Regions from separate parts of the Pectobacterium parmentieri genome, predicted to be linked through region 2. Evidence: predicted binding sites of a transcription regulator. Region 2 holds the regulator's gene; each other region holds the start of a gene.
The links. Region 2 encodes PhoB, which activates phosphate uptake and scavenging genes when phosphate is short. Its sites were predicted from a motif close to CTGTCATAAAACTGNCNNAT; they were not measured.

Region 1 (5,611 bases), 1.4 Mb from region 2:
CGTTCATCCATATCGGCACGGGACAGTTTCTCAAACAGGCGAACACCAAACGCGATGTTATCGTAAATGGACATCGGGAACGGCGTTGGCTTCTGGAAAACCATACCCACCTTGGCACGTAGCAGCGCGATGTCTTGCTTATCGGTCAGGATGTTATTGCCATCCAGCAGGATATCGCCCTCGGCGCGTTGCTCAGGGTAGAGCTGATACATTTTGTTCAACGTGCGCAGCAACGTGGATTTACCACAGCCGGACGGACCGATAAACGCGGTAACCTGATTCGCGGCAATATCCAGCGTAATGTTTTTCAACGCATGGAATTTTCCGTAATAGAAATTCAGATCGCGTACCTGGATTTTGTTGGATGTCTCAGTAGTCATACTCATCAAGACTTCTCTCTTTTACCTGGCGCTGACTTGCAACACCTTGAATTTGTTTAATGTTTTTCAGAGAATTACTGTTTTTAGCAAATTAGTGCTTTTAGCAAGCTAGTGTTTCTTCGCGGAGAAAATAACACGCGCCAGAATATTCAGTAGCAGAACGCACAGCGTAATCAGCAGTACCCCCGCCCAGGCCAACTGTTGCCATTCCACAAACGGGCTCATGGCAAACTTGAAGATGGTGACTGGCAGGTTAGCAATCGGATGCATCATATCCGTGCTCCAGAACTGATTAGACAGCGACGTAAACAGCAACGGCGCCGTTTCCCCCGCAATACGCGCGATAGCCAGCAGCACCCCGGTGATAATGCCGGATACCGATGCCTTCAGCGTAATCGCCGAAATCATTTTCCATTTCGGCGTACCCAGTGCATAAGCGGCTTCACGCAGGCTATCCGGCACCAGTTTGAGCATATTCTCGGTGGTACGAATCACAATCGGCACCTGCAACAGCGCCAGCGCAATCACCCCTGCCCAACCGGAGAAGTGCTGCATCTTTGCTACCACTAGCGTGTAGACAAACAGGCCAACCACAATAGAAGGCGCTGACAGCAGAATGTCGTTGATGAAGCGAATCACTTCGGCAATCCACGATTTACGACCGTATTCCGCCAGATAGATGCCCGCCATAATCCCCAACGGCGTACCCAGCAGCGTCGCCCATAGGATCAGCAATCCACTTCCGGCGATGGCATTCGCCAACCCACCACCCGCCGTATTGGGCGGTGGTGTCATTTCGGTAAATAACGCCAGAGACATACCATCCACGCCTCGGGTAACGGTCGAGAACAGTATCCATACCAGCCAGAACAGGCCGAAAACCATCGTAGACATGGATAAAAACAGCGCAATACGGTTTTTCTGGCGACGCCAGGCCTGCATTTTACGCCGTGAGCGTTCCAGTGCGGCTTCTTGCTCTATGCCTAATGTCGCCATTAGCTCGCCCCCTCATTTTTTGCCAGACGCATCACCATCAGCTTTGAACACGCCAAAACAATAAAGGTAATCACAAACAGAATTAGCCCCAGCTCCATCAACGCCGCGGTATGCACGCCGGATTCGGCTTCGGCGAATTCGTTCGCCAGCGCAGAGGTAATACTGTTGCCTGGCATATACAGTGAAGCGCTGTCGAGCTGGTAGGTGTTACCGATGATAAAGGTAACAGCCATCGTTTCTCCCAAGGCGCGCCCCAACCCCAACATGACCCCGCCGATGACACCGTTCTTGGTGTAAGGCAGCACAATGCGCCAGATCACTTCCCACGTCGTACAGCCGATGCCGTAGGCGGACTCTTTCATCATGACTGGCGTTTGCTCAAACACATCACGCATGACCGCGGCAATGTAAGGGATAATCATGATGGCCAGAATAACGCCAGCCGCCAGAATACCAATCCCGAACGCCGGGCCAGAGAACAGTGCGCCAACAATAGGGATGCCGGACAGGACGTTGCCGACCGGTTGCTGGAAATATTTGGCAAACAGCGGAGCAAAAATGAACAGCCCCCACATGCCATAAACAATACTCGGTATGGCCGCCAGCAATTCAATCGCTATGCCAAGCGGGCGTTTCAACCAGGCTGGTGCCAGTTCTGTCAGAAATAACGCAATTCCGAAGCTAATCGGAATCGCAATAATTAGGGCAATCAGTGAGGTGACGACAGTACCGTAAATCGGAACCAGTGCACCAAACTGCTCTGCGGGCGCATCCCACTCTTTCGTCCACAAGAAGGAAAAACCGAATTTCTCGATGCTGGGCCAGGACGCCACAATCAGGGAAACAATGATGCCGCCCAACAACAGTAGCGTGACCAGCGCCGCCAGTTTTACCAGCGTGCTGAAGAGGATATCGCCATATTTTCCCGGGGCTTTGATAGTTGGCTTGTACTCCGCCATACGTCTCTCTTCTCGATTTAACTACATTTGATAAACTATTGAAGGCAGAGAGGCTTATCACCTCTCCGCCCCGATACGACGTGTTATTCCGCGACGTATTTCCAGAACCTGATAGCATCATCACGCTCTGGTAACCCACGAGACGGTTGTCGATACAATAATTAGTACAGCGCTTTGCCGTTGCTGTCTTTTACCTGGGTTTTCCAGGCTGCACGGATTTGCTCAACCACTTCTTTTGGCAGCGTGGCGTAATCCAGCGCTTCGGCTTGCTCACCGCCTTTCTTGAACGACCAGTCGAAGAATTTCAACACTTCAGCACCCTGCTCAGGTTTCTCCTGTTTGGTATGAACCAGGATGAACGTGGTGGAGGTGATCGGCCATGCATCAGCGCCTTTCTGGTTGGTCAAATCCTGAGCGAAGGACTTGCTCCAGTCGATCTCTTTAGCCGCGTTGCTGAAGCTTGCGCCAGTTGGGCTAACCGCTTTGCCATCGGCAGAAATCAGTTTGGTGTAAGCCAGATTGTTTTGCTTGGCATACGCATATTCTACGTAACCGATAGAACCAGGCAGACGCTGTACAAACGCAGCGATACCATCGTTACCTTTACCGCCCAGACCGGTAGGCCAGTTCACGGTAGAACCTGCGCCAATCTTCTCTTTCCACTCTGGGTTCACTTTTGCCAGGTAGCTGGTGAATACGAAAGACGTACCAGAACCATCAGCGCGACGAACCACAGCGATATCCTGATCCGGCAGCTTGGCGTTCGGGTTCAGTTTGGTAATGGCCGGGTCGTTCCACTTTTTGATGTTGCCCAGGTAGATATCACCCAGTGTTTTACCGTCCAGCGTCAATTCGCCAGATTTAATACCAGGAACGTTCACTGCCAGTACCACGCCACCGATAACGGTTGGGAACTGGAATAAACCATCCTGTGCTAATTTATCGTCAGCCAGAGGCGCATCAGAGGCACCGAAGTCTACTGTTTTAGCGATAATCTGTTTTACACCGCCAGAAGAACCGATCCCTTGATAGTTAACTTTATTACCGGTTTCTTTTTGATAGGAGTCAGCCCATTTAGCATAAACAGGCGCAGGGAATGTCGCACCGGCACCGGTGAGGTTAGCAGCAGCAAAAGCGGAAACCGCTGTCAGAGAAAAGGTTGCCGCAACAACACTGGCAAGAGTGGTACGCATCAGTTTCATAATCCCTCCTGTGGGATATTCGACGTGTCGACGTAGAGCCGTTATCAAATCAGAGTTATCAAATCAGAGTGTAGTTTGCAGGAGGAAAAATAGGACAATTTGGTGACAGTAAAATGTACAGAATATGACAGTTTTATTACACCGAAATACAAACAAGACTTCCTCTCACTGATCCGACCTGGTTTTTTCCTGTTATACCGAGCAACGTCGGATATTCCTTTCCGCTGTACAAAATCTGTAACAATCATGTTTTACGGTAAGCCCTGTCTTTTAGCACGTTAGTTTTAATTTTTTGGATATAACAACGTTATATTCTGATTATCTGATGGTATTTTCAAAAAAAAACCTGACAATGACGATGTGAATGAGTCAAAAAATCCAAATAGAAAACGAGAGACGTGCGTGCGTTATGACAGTTGCCATGTTGGCATTAGCCATAAGTGTTAAATAGGAGATCGACATTGAAAAGAAGAGCCTTCATACAATCTGCGGCACTCCTGCCGCTCGCCATGCAACTTCCTGTTCATGCTGGCACCGCCGATCTATGCATAAGCCAACCCGGCAATGACGATAAAAGAAAAAGGTTATCTATCGCGGTAATCAGTGACCTGCATATAGATAACGATGATTTACTCTCATCATTTAAAAAGGCATTAAATAATATAAAAGAAAAAAATAAAATATCTAACATCATCATCCCAGGAGATATTAGTGACAGACATGAATATATAAGTAAAGTCATGGGTGCTGTAGAAAACACGTTTCAAGGTGGAGATGAGAAGATAATAGAAATATTAGGGAATCATGATGTTAGAGGCCCTGATAGTAAATCATGGACTAAAGATCCCGATAAAGAAAACCCTTACTACAAATTTATTATAGAAAAATATAAAAAAATGAATGCTAAAAAAATAAATCATAAAAAAAAGCATGCATGTTTTGATATTTTTATTGGCGACCATCATTTTATCGCACTGAACACGGATAGAGGTCTAAAGGATCAGGCCTACTACGATGATTCAACATTAGAATGGTTCGAAAAGAAAGTCTCTGAAAAGGTCAAGGGTAGGAAATTTGTTATATCTCATCAACCACTTAATGACACACACTGGCGCTCTAATTTGTTTGGTGGGTTTGGGGAACAGGATGAAAAAATAAAAAGTATATTATCAAAACACCCAAAAACCGTTGTCATATCCGGTCATATCCATAATGGATTCGGTGTTTTAGAGGCCATGCAAAAAGAATTCGGCACCCTAATTGAAATCCCCTCATTCAATAGAACGGAAAATGGATTAAGGGAGAAAGGCTATGGTTTTATTCTACAAATAGAAAGTGATTCCATTACATTTGAAGCATGGAATTTTTTAAAAAACCAGCACTACCCTGAATATGACGTAAAAATAACTGACCACGCGGTCTCTTCTATCTTAGAGAAAAAGCAAGAAAACGAAGAATGTTACAAGAGCCTGGTTGCAGAAAATTATCCTTGGGAGAAAATAGCAGAAGATAATGATGGCGGAGATAACATAACCGAAGGGCAAGAACATTTTGGCTTAAGGCGGTTGTGGCCTAATTATAAGTGGGAGCAGTATTCATCCGATCCCTTGTTGAAGCAAACTTACTAGCGCAGCCCTCCCCAGAATGGTCAGTAAAAAAACGCTGACCATTCTGGGGGGAGATTAGAACATGAGCCCCATCTTGGCGATACCCACGCTAACGCCCCCAATCCATTATTGCCAACGACGGAAGATCAGCGATGTGTTAATGCCGCCAAAAGCGAAGTTATTAGACTGAATATAATCTGTCTTAATATGGCGTGGCTCACCCATGATGTAATCCAACTCGCCGCAATCTTCCGCAGGTTGCCGTAGATTAAGCGTCGGCGCAAACCAGCCTTCACGCATCATCTCGATACTCATCCATGCTTCGAGCGCGCCACAAGCACCCAGCGTGTGACCGAAATAGCTTTTTAGCGACGAAATTGGGGTGGAGTTACCGAACACAGCCGCGGTAGCCTGACTTTCTGCAACATCCCCTCGATCGGTTGCCGTACCGTGGGCGCTAATATAGC
Region 2 (5,611 bases):
GTACAGCATTTCCAGATCGGCCAAATGCTGGCTGCGCTGCTCATGATCAGACTGCTGCTGTTTTCGTAATATTTCTGATTGGCTGATATGCCCTTGTATCTCGTCTTGCCTGGCGAGGTGCTGCTGCTTACGCGTATGAAGGCGCTGGAACTGGTCGCTGGCTGTTGCGAGCTGCCGGCGTGTGGCTTGTTGATCGATGAGTTGATTAAACCGCTGGCGTAGAGCTGCAAGCGGCTGATGCGCTTCCTGATTTTTCCGCATTTCATCGTGTTGTATGAATTGCTGACGGGCTGCATCAACGACCGTTTGTTGTTCATGCTGCTGCGCCGTCAGCGTTGCAGCCTCCTGTTGGAGCGCTGCCGCTTGTTCGGTGTGTTGCGTCTGCTTTTGGCTCAGCTTCTGCTGCTCGTCCTGAAGCTGGCGCAATTGCAGAAACTGTGTACGCCACAGGGGAAGTTGTTCTCCCCACTGCTGATGATGTGCGTGTTGCTGGCGATAAGCTTGAATCTGTTCAAGCAGTTGTTTGGCCTGCTGTTGTTGCGCTGCTATCTGCGTTTGTTTGCTTTCGTCAGCTTGTAGGCGAAGCTGTGTTTTTGCCAGTTCGTCCTGCTGTTGGTTTTTTTGCTGTTGCAGCGTGGCAATACGATGGTCAAGCGGTACAACTTGTTCATTGATCAATAACTCTTGCTGCTGCTGCACCTGTTTGTGCTGAATAACGCCCTGCTCTGCTTTCTCTTCCTGCTGGCGTAACGTTGTCAGCGCAGTGTGCTCAGAGGCCTGCTTTCCTGACAGTTGTTCAATCTGCTGAGTGAGCGCAAGGGATTCCTGTCGATAACGTTCTCGTTCCTGATGTAACGGCCTCAGTTTTTCTGCTGGTTCGCCGTTGGCTAACCTGTCGAGCTGCGGCTTGGCCTGCTGAATGGCGGATTCGGCACTTGCGTGTTGCAACTGCGTGTTGGTGAGCTGTGTTTGCTGCCGCGTCAGTTGCTCAAACCAGCGTAGCGTAGTCAGTGCTTGCTCACGCTCAATGTTGCCCTGTTGCTCTTGCTGGGTCAGTTCGGCAAGCTGGACTTCCACCTGCTGGCGCTGCTCATCGGTCAGCAACTGAATACCTGATGCGCGTGCCTGTAGCGTGCTCAACGCGATGTTTGCCTGTTTGTGCTTGTCATAGACGTGCTCGGAAATCAGGCCGTAAATGTCCGTGCCGGTTAGCTCTTCCAGCAGTTCCGCCCGGTCGTCGGCTTTCGCATTGAGGAAGGCGGCAAACTGCCCCTGCGACAGCATCATAGAACGTGTGAAACGGCCAAAGTCTAACCCGGTGAGTTGTGTGATCATCTCTTTCTTATCATTGAGCTTTTCACACAGGATTTTGCCGCCTTCAATGAGTGCGAGCTCGGCCTTGGGGGACTGTAAATTGCCGTCTGGGACATTTCTCGCCCGACGTTGGCTCCAGAAGGCGCGGTATCCCACGCCTTTCACCTCAAATTCTACCTCGGCGAGACATTCTGCCGTGTCGCGGGTCATCAGATCATTTTGGCTGGCGGAAAGCAGACCCAAGCGAGGTGTTTCATGGTACAGCGCCAGACAGATGGCATCCAACAGCGTGGTTTTTCCTGCGCCGGTTGGGCCGGTAATGGCAAACAAGCCGTTGCTGGAAAATGGCTCTTTTGTGAAGTCGATCTTCCATTCGCCTTTCAGCGCGTTGAGATTCTTTAAGCGCAGACTGAGAATTTTCATTTGGCAGGTTCGCTATTTTCTAGTTCATTAATAACCTGATTAAACAGCGTGCGAACGCGCTGTTGGCGACCGTTTTCCATGTCTTTTTCCGTTGCCAGACGACGTTCAAAAACGTCATGTACGCTCAATTCGTTCAGCGTTTCCTTGTCCTGCCGGGTAATAGCCTGCAAACGCTGTTCGCGCGTGCGGCGTAGCAGGAGTACCTCAACGTGCAGGTGTTCTGTCATCGCCTGAATGCGTTTTTGCATGTCGCTCAGATAATCCTGCGTGTTGAGCTCGATATCCAACCACACGGGTTTATCGCCCTGATAGTTCTGGAAGGTGGCCAGTTGCTGTTCAATATCGCTCAGGCTGCCTTTAATCAACTGCATCGGTTGAGTCACGGGAATAGGCAGCGTGTCTATCTTCGGCGGTGCATCGGGTATAAAGCTGACCAGACAAACGGATTTTTCGCTGCCGAGTTCATCAAAACTCAGTGGGATTGGGGAGCCGCTATAGCGAATGTGATCACTTTTAGTCACGCGCTGCGGGCGGTGAATATGCCCCAAAGCGATATAATCCGCAGGCGGGAAAGCCTGAGCAGGGAAAGCATCGAGGGTGCCAATATAGATATCGCGCACGGATTCCGAGGCGGTTACGCCAATCGTCGTCAGATGCCCGGTTGCAATAATCGGTAGCGGCAGACCAAGCTCGTCTCGCTTCTGGCAAGCCAGTTGATAACACTGCTGATAATGCGCGGTAATCGCTTCCTGTAGTGCTAGCTGTTTTTCATCACCGGATTGTCCGGCTTTGCTGGTTAGCACATCACGTGGGCGCAAATAGGGAATGGCGCAGAGCAGGGCGCCGGGCTGCTGCTGGCGGTTTTCCAGCAGAAGCACTTGCTGGGCTGGATCGTCGCTGGCGCAGGCAATCACCCGCGTGTTCAGACAGGCCAGCAAATCTCGCGACTCGTTCAGCGTGGCGACAGAGTCGTGGTTGCCGCCAAGAATGATGAGCTGGCAGCCTGTGTGCTGTAGTTCTACTACAAAGCTATAATACATTTCACGCGCATAGCTGGGGGGCGAGCCGTTATCGAAGATATCGCCAGCTACGATAATGGCATCGACGTGATGTTGCTCTACCTGAATGATCAACCAGTGAAGAAACGCCTGATGTTCAGCGGCGCGACTTTTGGTATAAAAATATTGCCCTAAATGCCAATCGGCGGTGTGGATAATGCGCATCGTGTTCTCTCGATCTTCATGCCGCGTGGCGTTGGATGACGTTATCATTATCCATTATGTGGCACGGTGCATCGTTGCTATGGTGTTTTGTCATCGTAATGCCATGATTATATATAGCAGGGATGATGGCTGTCGCGCTGGGATCGCGAGTTTGGAAAGCGGTTCGAAAAATCGGATGTACGCACTGTAACATCGTGCGATGAGGGCGGTTTGTTTTTCATAAATCTGTCATAAAACTGACGCATAATGCTTTTCGCCTGCTAACAGCGACGATGATTAACGACAGGATTAACAATGGCAAAACGCATATTAGTCGTGGAAGATGAAGCACCAATTCGTGAAATGGTTTGCTTTGTACTGGAACAAAATGGGTATCAACCAGTGGAAGCCGAAGATTATGACAGTGCGGTAACGCAATTGTCGGAACCGTTCCCAGAGCTGGTGTTATTGGACTGGATGCTGCCAGGAGGATCGGGCCTGCAATTCATCAAGCATATGAAGCGCGAGGCGCTGACGCGTGATATTCCGGTAATGATGTTGACCGCGCGTGGCGAAGAAGAAGACCGCGTGCGCGGGCTTGAAGTGGGAGCGGATGATTACATTACCAAGCCGTTTTCACCTAAGGAGCTGGTGGCGCGAATTAAAGCTGTGATGCGCCGAATTTCACCGATGGCAGTGGAAGAAGTGATTGAAATGCGTGGTCTGAGTCTCGATCCTTCCTCTCATCGCGTGACAACTGAAGAGCACGCGCTGGATATGGGGCCGACGGAATTTAAACTGCTGCATTTCTTTATGACACATCCTGAACGTGTTTATAGCCGGGAACAGTTGCTGAATCACGTGTGGGGCACTAACGTTTATGTTGAGGATCGTACTGTCGACGTCCATATTCGTCGCCTGCGTAAAGCGCTGGAAACCAGCGGACATGACAAAATGGTGCAAACCGTTCGGGGAACGGGCTACCGTTTTTCAACGCGTTACTGAGGTGATCGTAACCGGAGAAACACTAACGTGCTAGAACGTTTATCCTGGAAAAGGCTGGCATTGGAGCTGGCTTTTTTTTGTTTGCCTGCTTTATTGCTGGGGCTGATTTTTGGCTATCTGCCCTGGTTTTTGCTGGTCGCCGTATTAGGCTTACTCTGCTGGAATTTTTATAACCAGCTTAAACTTTCTTATTGGCTGTGGGTTGACCGCAGCATGACGCCACCGCCCGGTCGCTGGAGCTGGGAGCCGCTGTTTTACGGGCTCTATCAGATGCAGTTGCGTAATCGACGCCGACGCCGGGAGCTGGCGCTCCTGATCAAACGGTTTCGCAGCGGTGCTGAATCCTTGCCGGATGCGGTGGTGATCACCACAGAAGAGGGAACGATCTTCTGGTGTAATCACCTGGCGCAGCACCTGCTTAATTTCCGTTGGCCGGAGGATAACGGTCAGAATATCCTCAACTTATTGCGCTATCCTGAATTCACTAATTACATGAAAGGGCAAGACTTTAGCCGTCCTCTCACGTTGCAGTTGAATAATTCTCACCATGTTGAATTCCGCGTGATGCCGTATTCCGAAGGGCAACTGCTGATGGTGGTGCGTGATATTACGCAAATGCACCAGCTCGAAGGCGCGAGACGTAACTTTTTTGCCAATGTGAGCCATGAGTTGCGTACCCCGTTGACGGTGTTGCAGGGCTATCTGGAAATGATGCAGGAAGAAACGCTGGATGCGGCGCTACGCGGGAAGGCGTTGAATACCATGCAGGAACAGACCCGGCGCATGGACGGGTTGGTCAAACAGTTGCTTACCCTGTCCCGGATTGAAGCGGCGACGGCAATCGATTTGAATGAAAAAGTCGATATTCCGTTGATGCTACGCGTATTGCAGCGTGAAGCGCAGACCTTGAGCCAGGGGCGTCATGAGATCGTCTTTCGTGTGAATGAAAACCTCCGGGTGTTTGGTAACGAAGAACAACTGCGCAGCGCGGTATCCAATCTGGTGTATAACGCGGTCAACCATACGCCAGAGGGAACGCGTATCGAGGTCTGTTGGCAGAAGATCCCACAGGGGGCGCAATTTCAGGTCAGCGATAACGGGCCGGGGATTGCAGCCGAGCACTTGCCACGCCTGACTGAACGTTTTTATCGCGTGGATAAGGCGCGTTCGCGACAGACGGGAGGCAGCGGGCTGGGGCTGGCGATAGTTAAGCACGCGCTCAGCCATCATGATTCCCGCTTGGAGATCATGAGTGAGGACGGTCTGGGATCGCGTTTTGTCTTTACGTTGCCAAATCGGTTGATTGTCCCTACCTCTCTGGCTGAAAATATGGCGAAACCTTCGGCCTGACGGAAAACGTTATTTATGATATCCGCCATACATATTGCGGGCGCTTTTTTACTGCTGCTTAGTGCGTTTTGCTCCGCGCAGCCTCGTCAGATGCTGGCAGGTAACCTCTCCAGCGCGGGGTCGGATACGCTGGCTAACCTGATGGCCTTTTGGGCGGCGGATTTCAGCCAGCATTATCCGAACGTGAATTTACAGATTCAGGCTGCCGGTTCATCGTCTGCGCCGACGTCTCTGGCGTCGGGTGCCGCGCAACTTGGGCCGATGAGCAGGGCAATGAAGGCCAGCGAAATTGAGGCGTTTGTTCAGCACTACGGTTA
Region 3 (5,611 bases), 970 kb from region 2:
ACACCAGACTACGGTCCAGACGTTCACCGGACAGCATTCTTCCAGCGCGTTCGCCGTGGCGATAAATCGCCGAACCGCGCAGTGGCGCAGAGAGCGGTTTTGCCGCAGGGTACGCTGATAAAGCATGAGGAGCGGTTTTCACCTCCTCCAGTGACTCAGAACCGGGCAGCGGCGTCTGTGCCGTCGAACAGGCAACGTTATGACCCAATTTTGTGCAGATAGCGTCCGTCACCCATTCCGCCATCAGGCGGTAGGTCATCAGCTTGCCACCGGTGATGGTGATAAATCCTTCCAGTCCGTCGCGGCTGGCATGGTCGAGCAGCACAATGCCGCGGCTCACGCTACGCCCGCTAGGATCGCTATCGTTGGCAACCAGCGGACGGACGCCCGCATAGGCACGTAGAATTCGCGTGCTTGCCAGCGACGGTGCCAACATTGAGCCTTCCCGCATCAGCGTTTCTACCTCGGCAGGCGTCACCAGCATATTGTCGATCTGATCGTAGTCGATGTGAGTTGAAGTAGTGCCAATCAGCGAAATGGTATCGCCCGGCACCAGAATGTCGGCATCGGCCGGTTTACGGCAGCGGTTGATCACCATATTGTTGATACGGTGCCCAAGAATCAGCAGCGCACCTTTTGCCGGGAACATGCGCACGCGCAGATCGGCATATTCCGCAATGTGTTGCCCCCAGATACCGCCAGCATTGACCACCACCTGCGCATATATTTCTGTTTCTACACCTTTTTTATGGTCGAAAACGCGCACGCCGGTAATACGATCGCCCTGACGAATCAGCCCGATAACTTCATGATAGGTTAGGACTTCCGCGCCGTGTTCACAGGCATCAATCATATTGGCCGCCGTCAGGCGAAAAGGATCGACAGAGCCATCCGGCACGCGAACCGCACCAATCAATGTAGGGTTTGCCGCCGGCTCCAGCCGCAGCGCTTCCTGCGGGTCAAGCGCCTGCGCGCCAATCCCCGCCTGCTGGCAAGCGGTAATGAACTGCGTCTGCCAACCGAGATCGTCTTCCGGCAAGGTGATAAACAGACCGTCGGTTGGCTCAATGCAATGGCGGGCGATCCGCCGGAGGATCTGGTTCTCTTCAATACATTCACGGGCAGACTCGCCATCGGTTACCGCATAGCGGGCACCGCTGTGTAATAAGCCGTGATTACGCCCGGTCGCTCCGGTCGCAATATCATAGCGTTCAAGCAACAGGCAGCGCAGCCCACGCAGGGCACAGTCCCGTGCCGTACCCGCCCCCGTCGCCCCACCGCCGATGACAACCACGTCAGTTTCACGCCAGTTCCCAGTATTTTGCTTCATGTTCTCGCTCCAGGCGGAGGATATAGAGGGTATATATGTTGCTATTGGGACACAAAAAGGAGGGTTAATGTTTGATAAAGAGCAAAAACGAGCACTAAACGAAAATAAATGCGAGTTTAAAAACAATAAGTGTGATTTACATCACTAAAACCGCACTGTGGAATTTTCCTATTCTGTTAACATGAGCGCAAAAATCGTCACAGTTTCATAAAAGTGTAACATTAGCGTCATGAATCACACTCATTTGCACGCTATCCCCTTACAATAACGTTCGTAATAGAACAAAAAAGCTATCGTTTTTTTTCGCATTGGAGATATCTATGCTGAGTATTTTTAGGCCCGCCGCCCACCAGCCACGCGTGTCGCAGGATCGTGTCGATCCCCTCTATCGCCGCCTACGCTGGCAGATTTTCATGGGGATCTTTTTTGGCTACGCCGCCTACTATCTGGTACGTAAAAACTTCACACTGGCTATGCCTTACCTGATTGAGCAGGGCTTCTCGCGTGGTGACCTTGGCTTTGCGCTGTCCGGTATCTCTATCGCCTACGGCTTTTCCAAATTCATCATGGGTTCGGTATCTGACCGTTCCAACCCACGGGTTTTCCTGCCTGCTGGTCTGATTCTGGCGGCTGCTGTCATGCTATTCATGGGCTTTGTACCGTGGGCAACCTCCAGCATTGCAGTCATGTTTGTCTTACTGTTCCTGTGCGGTTGGTTCCAGGGAATGGGCTGGCCACCGTGCGGGCGCACCATGGTTCACTGGTGGTCACAAAAAGAACGTGGCGGTATTGTCTCCGTATGGAACTGTGCCCATAACGTCGGTGGAGGGCTTCCGCCTCTGCTGTTCCTGCTGGGTATGGCCTGGTTTAACGACTGGAAAGCCGCACTCTACATGCCGGCCTTCGCCGCGATCCTGGTTGCGCTAATCGCATTTGCCCTAATGCGTGATACCCCGCAATCCTGTGGTCTACCGTCAGTCGAAGAATACAAAAACGACTATCCGGTTGATTACAATGAAAAAGACGAAGAAGAACTGACGGCTAAGCAGATTTTCATGCAGTACGTTTTCCCGAACAAGCTGCTGTGGTACATCGCTATCGCCAACGTCTTCGTTTACCTGCTGCGTTACGGCATCCTCGACTGGTCACCGACTTACCTGAAAGAAGTTAAACACTTCGCACTGGATAAATCGTCCTGGGCTTACTTCCTGTACGAATATGCGGGTATTCCAGGTACGCTGCTGTGCGGCTGGATGTCAGATAAGGTCTTCAAAGGCAACCGTGGCGCAACAGGCGTGTTCTTCATGGTACTTGTCACCATCGCCACCGTCGTTTACTGGATGAACCCAGCCGGTAATCCGGGTGTGGATATGGCGTGTATGATCATCATCGGCTTCCTGATTTACGGCCCGGTTATGCTGATTGGTCTGCACGCGCTGGAACTGGCACCGAAGAAAGCGGCCGGTACCGCAGCGGGCTTCACTGGCCTGTTCGGCTACCTCGGCGGATCCGTTGCCGCCAGCGCCATCGTTGGCTATACCGTTGACTTCTTCGGTTGGGACGGCGGCTTCATGGTGATGATCGGCGGCAGCATTATGGCTGTACTTCTGCTGATTGTTGTTATGCTGAATGAGAAAAAGCATAAAGCTGAGTTAGCTAATCGCGCCTAACAGTTGACGTGTGTTTTCTGCGCGGCGTACCTGCTACGCCGCGCATCATCCAACCCCACCGCCTCACCCAGCACGTCGAGATCGTCCTTGGTGATAAGTTACTTCAGAAACAATTCCCGCAGGTAATTCGGCACCGCGCTGTCCGCGTTAGAACCAATCACTTCGCGATCCGGCAGTAAATTCTTCAGGCGCTGATGCGCATTCTGCATGACGCAACCTTTACCCGCCATCGACAGCATTTCATAGTCGTTCATGCCATCGCCAAACGCTACGCACTCTTTGAGCGAGAAGCCGATAATCTTCGCAACCTGCTCCAGCGCATGGCCTTTAGACACGCCGCCCGCCATTACTTCCAGACAGGTGAGCGTCGAAAAGCTCACGTTGACCCGATCGCCCCAACGCGCGTTGATCGCTTCTTCCAACGGCAGCAACTGTTCATGGGAATCGCAGGTAAAGAACACTTTGCTGATGCCATCGGTCTCAAGCAGTGCGGGTTCAAACAGCTTGTATTTAAAGATCGACTCTTTGAAGAAACGCTCTTCTTCAGCACGCGGACGGTTCATAAACCAGTCATCATCGCGGTAAACGTGCGTCAGCATATCGGGATTCGTGTGTACGACGCTGTAAAGGTCGCGGGCAATATCCTGATCCAGGTTGTGGCTGAAAATCAGTTCGCCCTGCGAGTTGTGAACACGCGCGCCATTCGAGGTAATCATAAACGCGCTGATGCCGAGATTATCGCGGATCTGCGCGACATCCATGTGGTGCCGTCCGGTAGCAAACACAAAGTGAATTCCTTTCTCCGTCAGCAGCCTGAGGGTTTCTTTCGCATACGGGGACAGCGAGTGGTCAGGTGACAGCAGTGTGCCATCTAAATCGGACGCAACAACATGGTACATAACGATGAGATCTCACTTCTGGTGTAATGGCGGCACACGCCGCAAAAATTAATGATAACGCGCAAAGTGCGAAAAAATCAGCGCAAATGCCTGAGCGCGGAGGTGATCCGTTTCAAAGAGAATTTCATGCCGCGCACCACAGATAACCTGCAAAACGCCGTCAAAATTGGCGTTCTCGTTCTGTGTCACTGCCTGACAAAACGCATTCTGGCTACGGTTATCTACCACGCGATCGTCTTGCGCCTGCAATAGCAGAAGCGGCGTGGTGATGCTGCTAGCCTGTGACAGCAACTGCTTTCCCACCTGTAGTGCTTCGCGCACCCAATGGTAAGTTGGCCCACCTACGCGCAAACCCGGCGAATCCGCATAAAAGCGAATGCTGCGCTGGTAGCGCTCACGGCTGTGCGTCAGCACATTCATCCGATAAGGCAAAGGACGCCACTGTCCGGTGCCAATAGCGTAATAATCACGTATCGCCGGACGGCGCTCCGCCCAATCGACAATCCACCCAGCAACACAGTGCGGAAGCGGTAAACGGATGCCGAACATCGGCGCGCACAGTGCCACCGCATCAAACGTCGCGGGTTGGCGAGCCAGGAGCTGTGCCAGAATCGCGCCCCCCATGGAATGGGCTAACGCAAACCGTCGGGTATATCGCTTAACGTCAATGTGTTGCTGGCACAACGTTTCGGCATCATCGACATAATCACTGAAACGCAACACATGTCCACGGTGACCATCTTGCAACATCCGTCCAGATCGCCCTTGCCCACGGTGATCCATGATGAGCACATCATAGCCGCAATGAAAGAGATCGTAAGCCACTTCGCTGTATTTGACATAACTTTCGATACGGCCTGAAAAGACAACAACAATCTTGTCATGCTGGGGCGCGGTAAAACGAACAAACCGGATTGGCACAGCATCCACGCCAGAGAATTCACCTTCTTCGCGCTGACGCCAGAAATCCAGTAATTCTCCTGTCGCAAACGCGGCAAATTGCGCTTCTCGCGTCAGCAGACTGGTCATTAACGATTCAGGCGTTAACCGTTCCGACGCAAACAACGTATTGGGGCGTTGAATCATCACACCTCTCCGGTGACGCAGGGAAAACAAAGCTAGCGGAAGCACATGACAAGCAGTAGATCACGAGCGTATTGTGACATAAAAAACAAACAGACTCTCGTAATACAGAACGTGGTTCAGGAGCCGTATTTCATGACATTGGATTGGTGGTTAACCTACTTACTCACAACGCTTATTCTCAGTCTGTCGCCCGGTTCGGGTGCCATCAATACCATGAGCACTGGCATCAGCCACGGCTATCGCGGCGCAGCGGCCTCCATCTGTGGCTTGCAGGTCGGGCTGGCGATTCATATCGTGCTGGTCGGCATCGGGTTAGGCGCATTGCTTAACCAGTCCGTGCTGGCTTTCGATGTGTTGAAATGGCTGGGCGCAGCGTATCTGATTTGGTTAGGTATTCAGCAGTGGCGCGCCGCTGGCGCACTCGACCTTCAGGCGCTTGCCAGCGCCATGCCGCGTCGTAAGCTGTTTAAACGTGCGATATTGGTCAACCTGACCAACCCGAAAAGTATTGTGTTTCTGGCAGCGCTGTTTCCGCAGTTCATCATCCCCCATCAACCACAGGCCGCACAGTATCTGGTATTGGGCATCACCACAGTTGTGGTCGATATTATCGTGATGATTGGCTA

Region 1: the regulator PhoB is predicted to act here: its motif matches at 3,660-3,679, upstream of pstS (phosphate ABC transporter substrate-binding protein PstS).
Region 3: the regulator PhoB is predicted to act here: its motif matches at 1,533-1,552, upstream of glpT (glycerol-3-phosphate transporter).

The regions. Positions count from the first base shown of each region.
Region 1 covers NZ_CP015749.1:4,090,148-4,095,758, forward strand. The annotation lists gene pstB (phosphate ABC transporter ATP-binding protein PstB) at 1-386, opposite strand, end outside; gene pstA (phosphate ABC transporter permease PstA) at 489-1,376, opposite strand; gene pstC (phosphate ABC transporter permease PstC) at 1,376-2,335, opposite strand; gene pstS (phosphate ABC transporter substrate-binding protein PstS) at 2,497-3,537, opposite strand; gene A8F97_RS18545 (metallophosphoesterase family protein) at 3,999-5,165, shown strand; gene A8F97_RS18550 (beta-ketoacyl-ACP synthase) at 5,271-5,611, opposite strand, start outside.
Region 2 covers NZ_CP015749.1:507,110-512,720, forward strand. The annotation lists gene A8F97_RS02135 (SbcC/MukB-like Walker B domain-containing protein) at 1-1,737, opposite strand, end outside; gene sbcD (exonuclease subunit SbcD) at 1,734-2,960, opposite strand; gene phoB (phosphate response regulator transcription factor PhoB) at 3,255-3,944, shown strand; gene phoR (phosphate regulon sensor histidine kinase PhoR) at 3,972-5,294, shown strand; gene A8F97_RS02155 (PstS family phosphate ABC transporter substrate-binding protein) at 5,310-5,611, shown strand, end outside.
Region 3 covers NZ_CP015749.1:4,564,583-4,570,193, reverse strand. The annotation lists gene glpA (anaerobic glycerol-3-phosphate dehydrogenase subunit A) at 1-1,330, opposite strand, end outside; gene glpT (glycerol-3-phosphate transporter) at 1,651-3,000, shown strand; gene yigL (sugar/pyridoxal phosphate phosphatase YigL) at 3,099-3,899, opposite strand; gene pldB (lysophospholipase L2) at 3,948-4,985, opposite strand; gene rhtB (homoserine/homoserine lactone efflux protein) at 5,118-5,611, shown strand, end outside.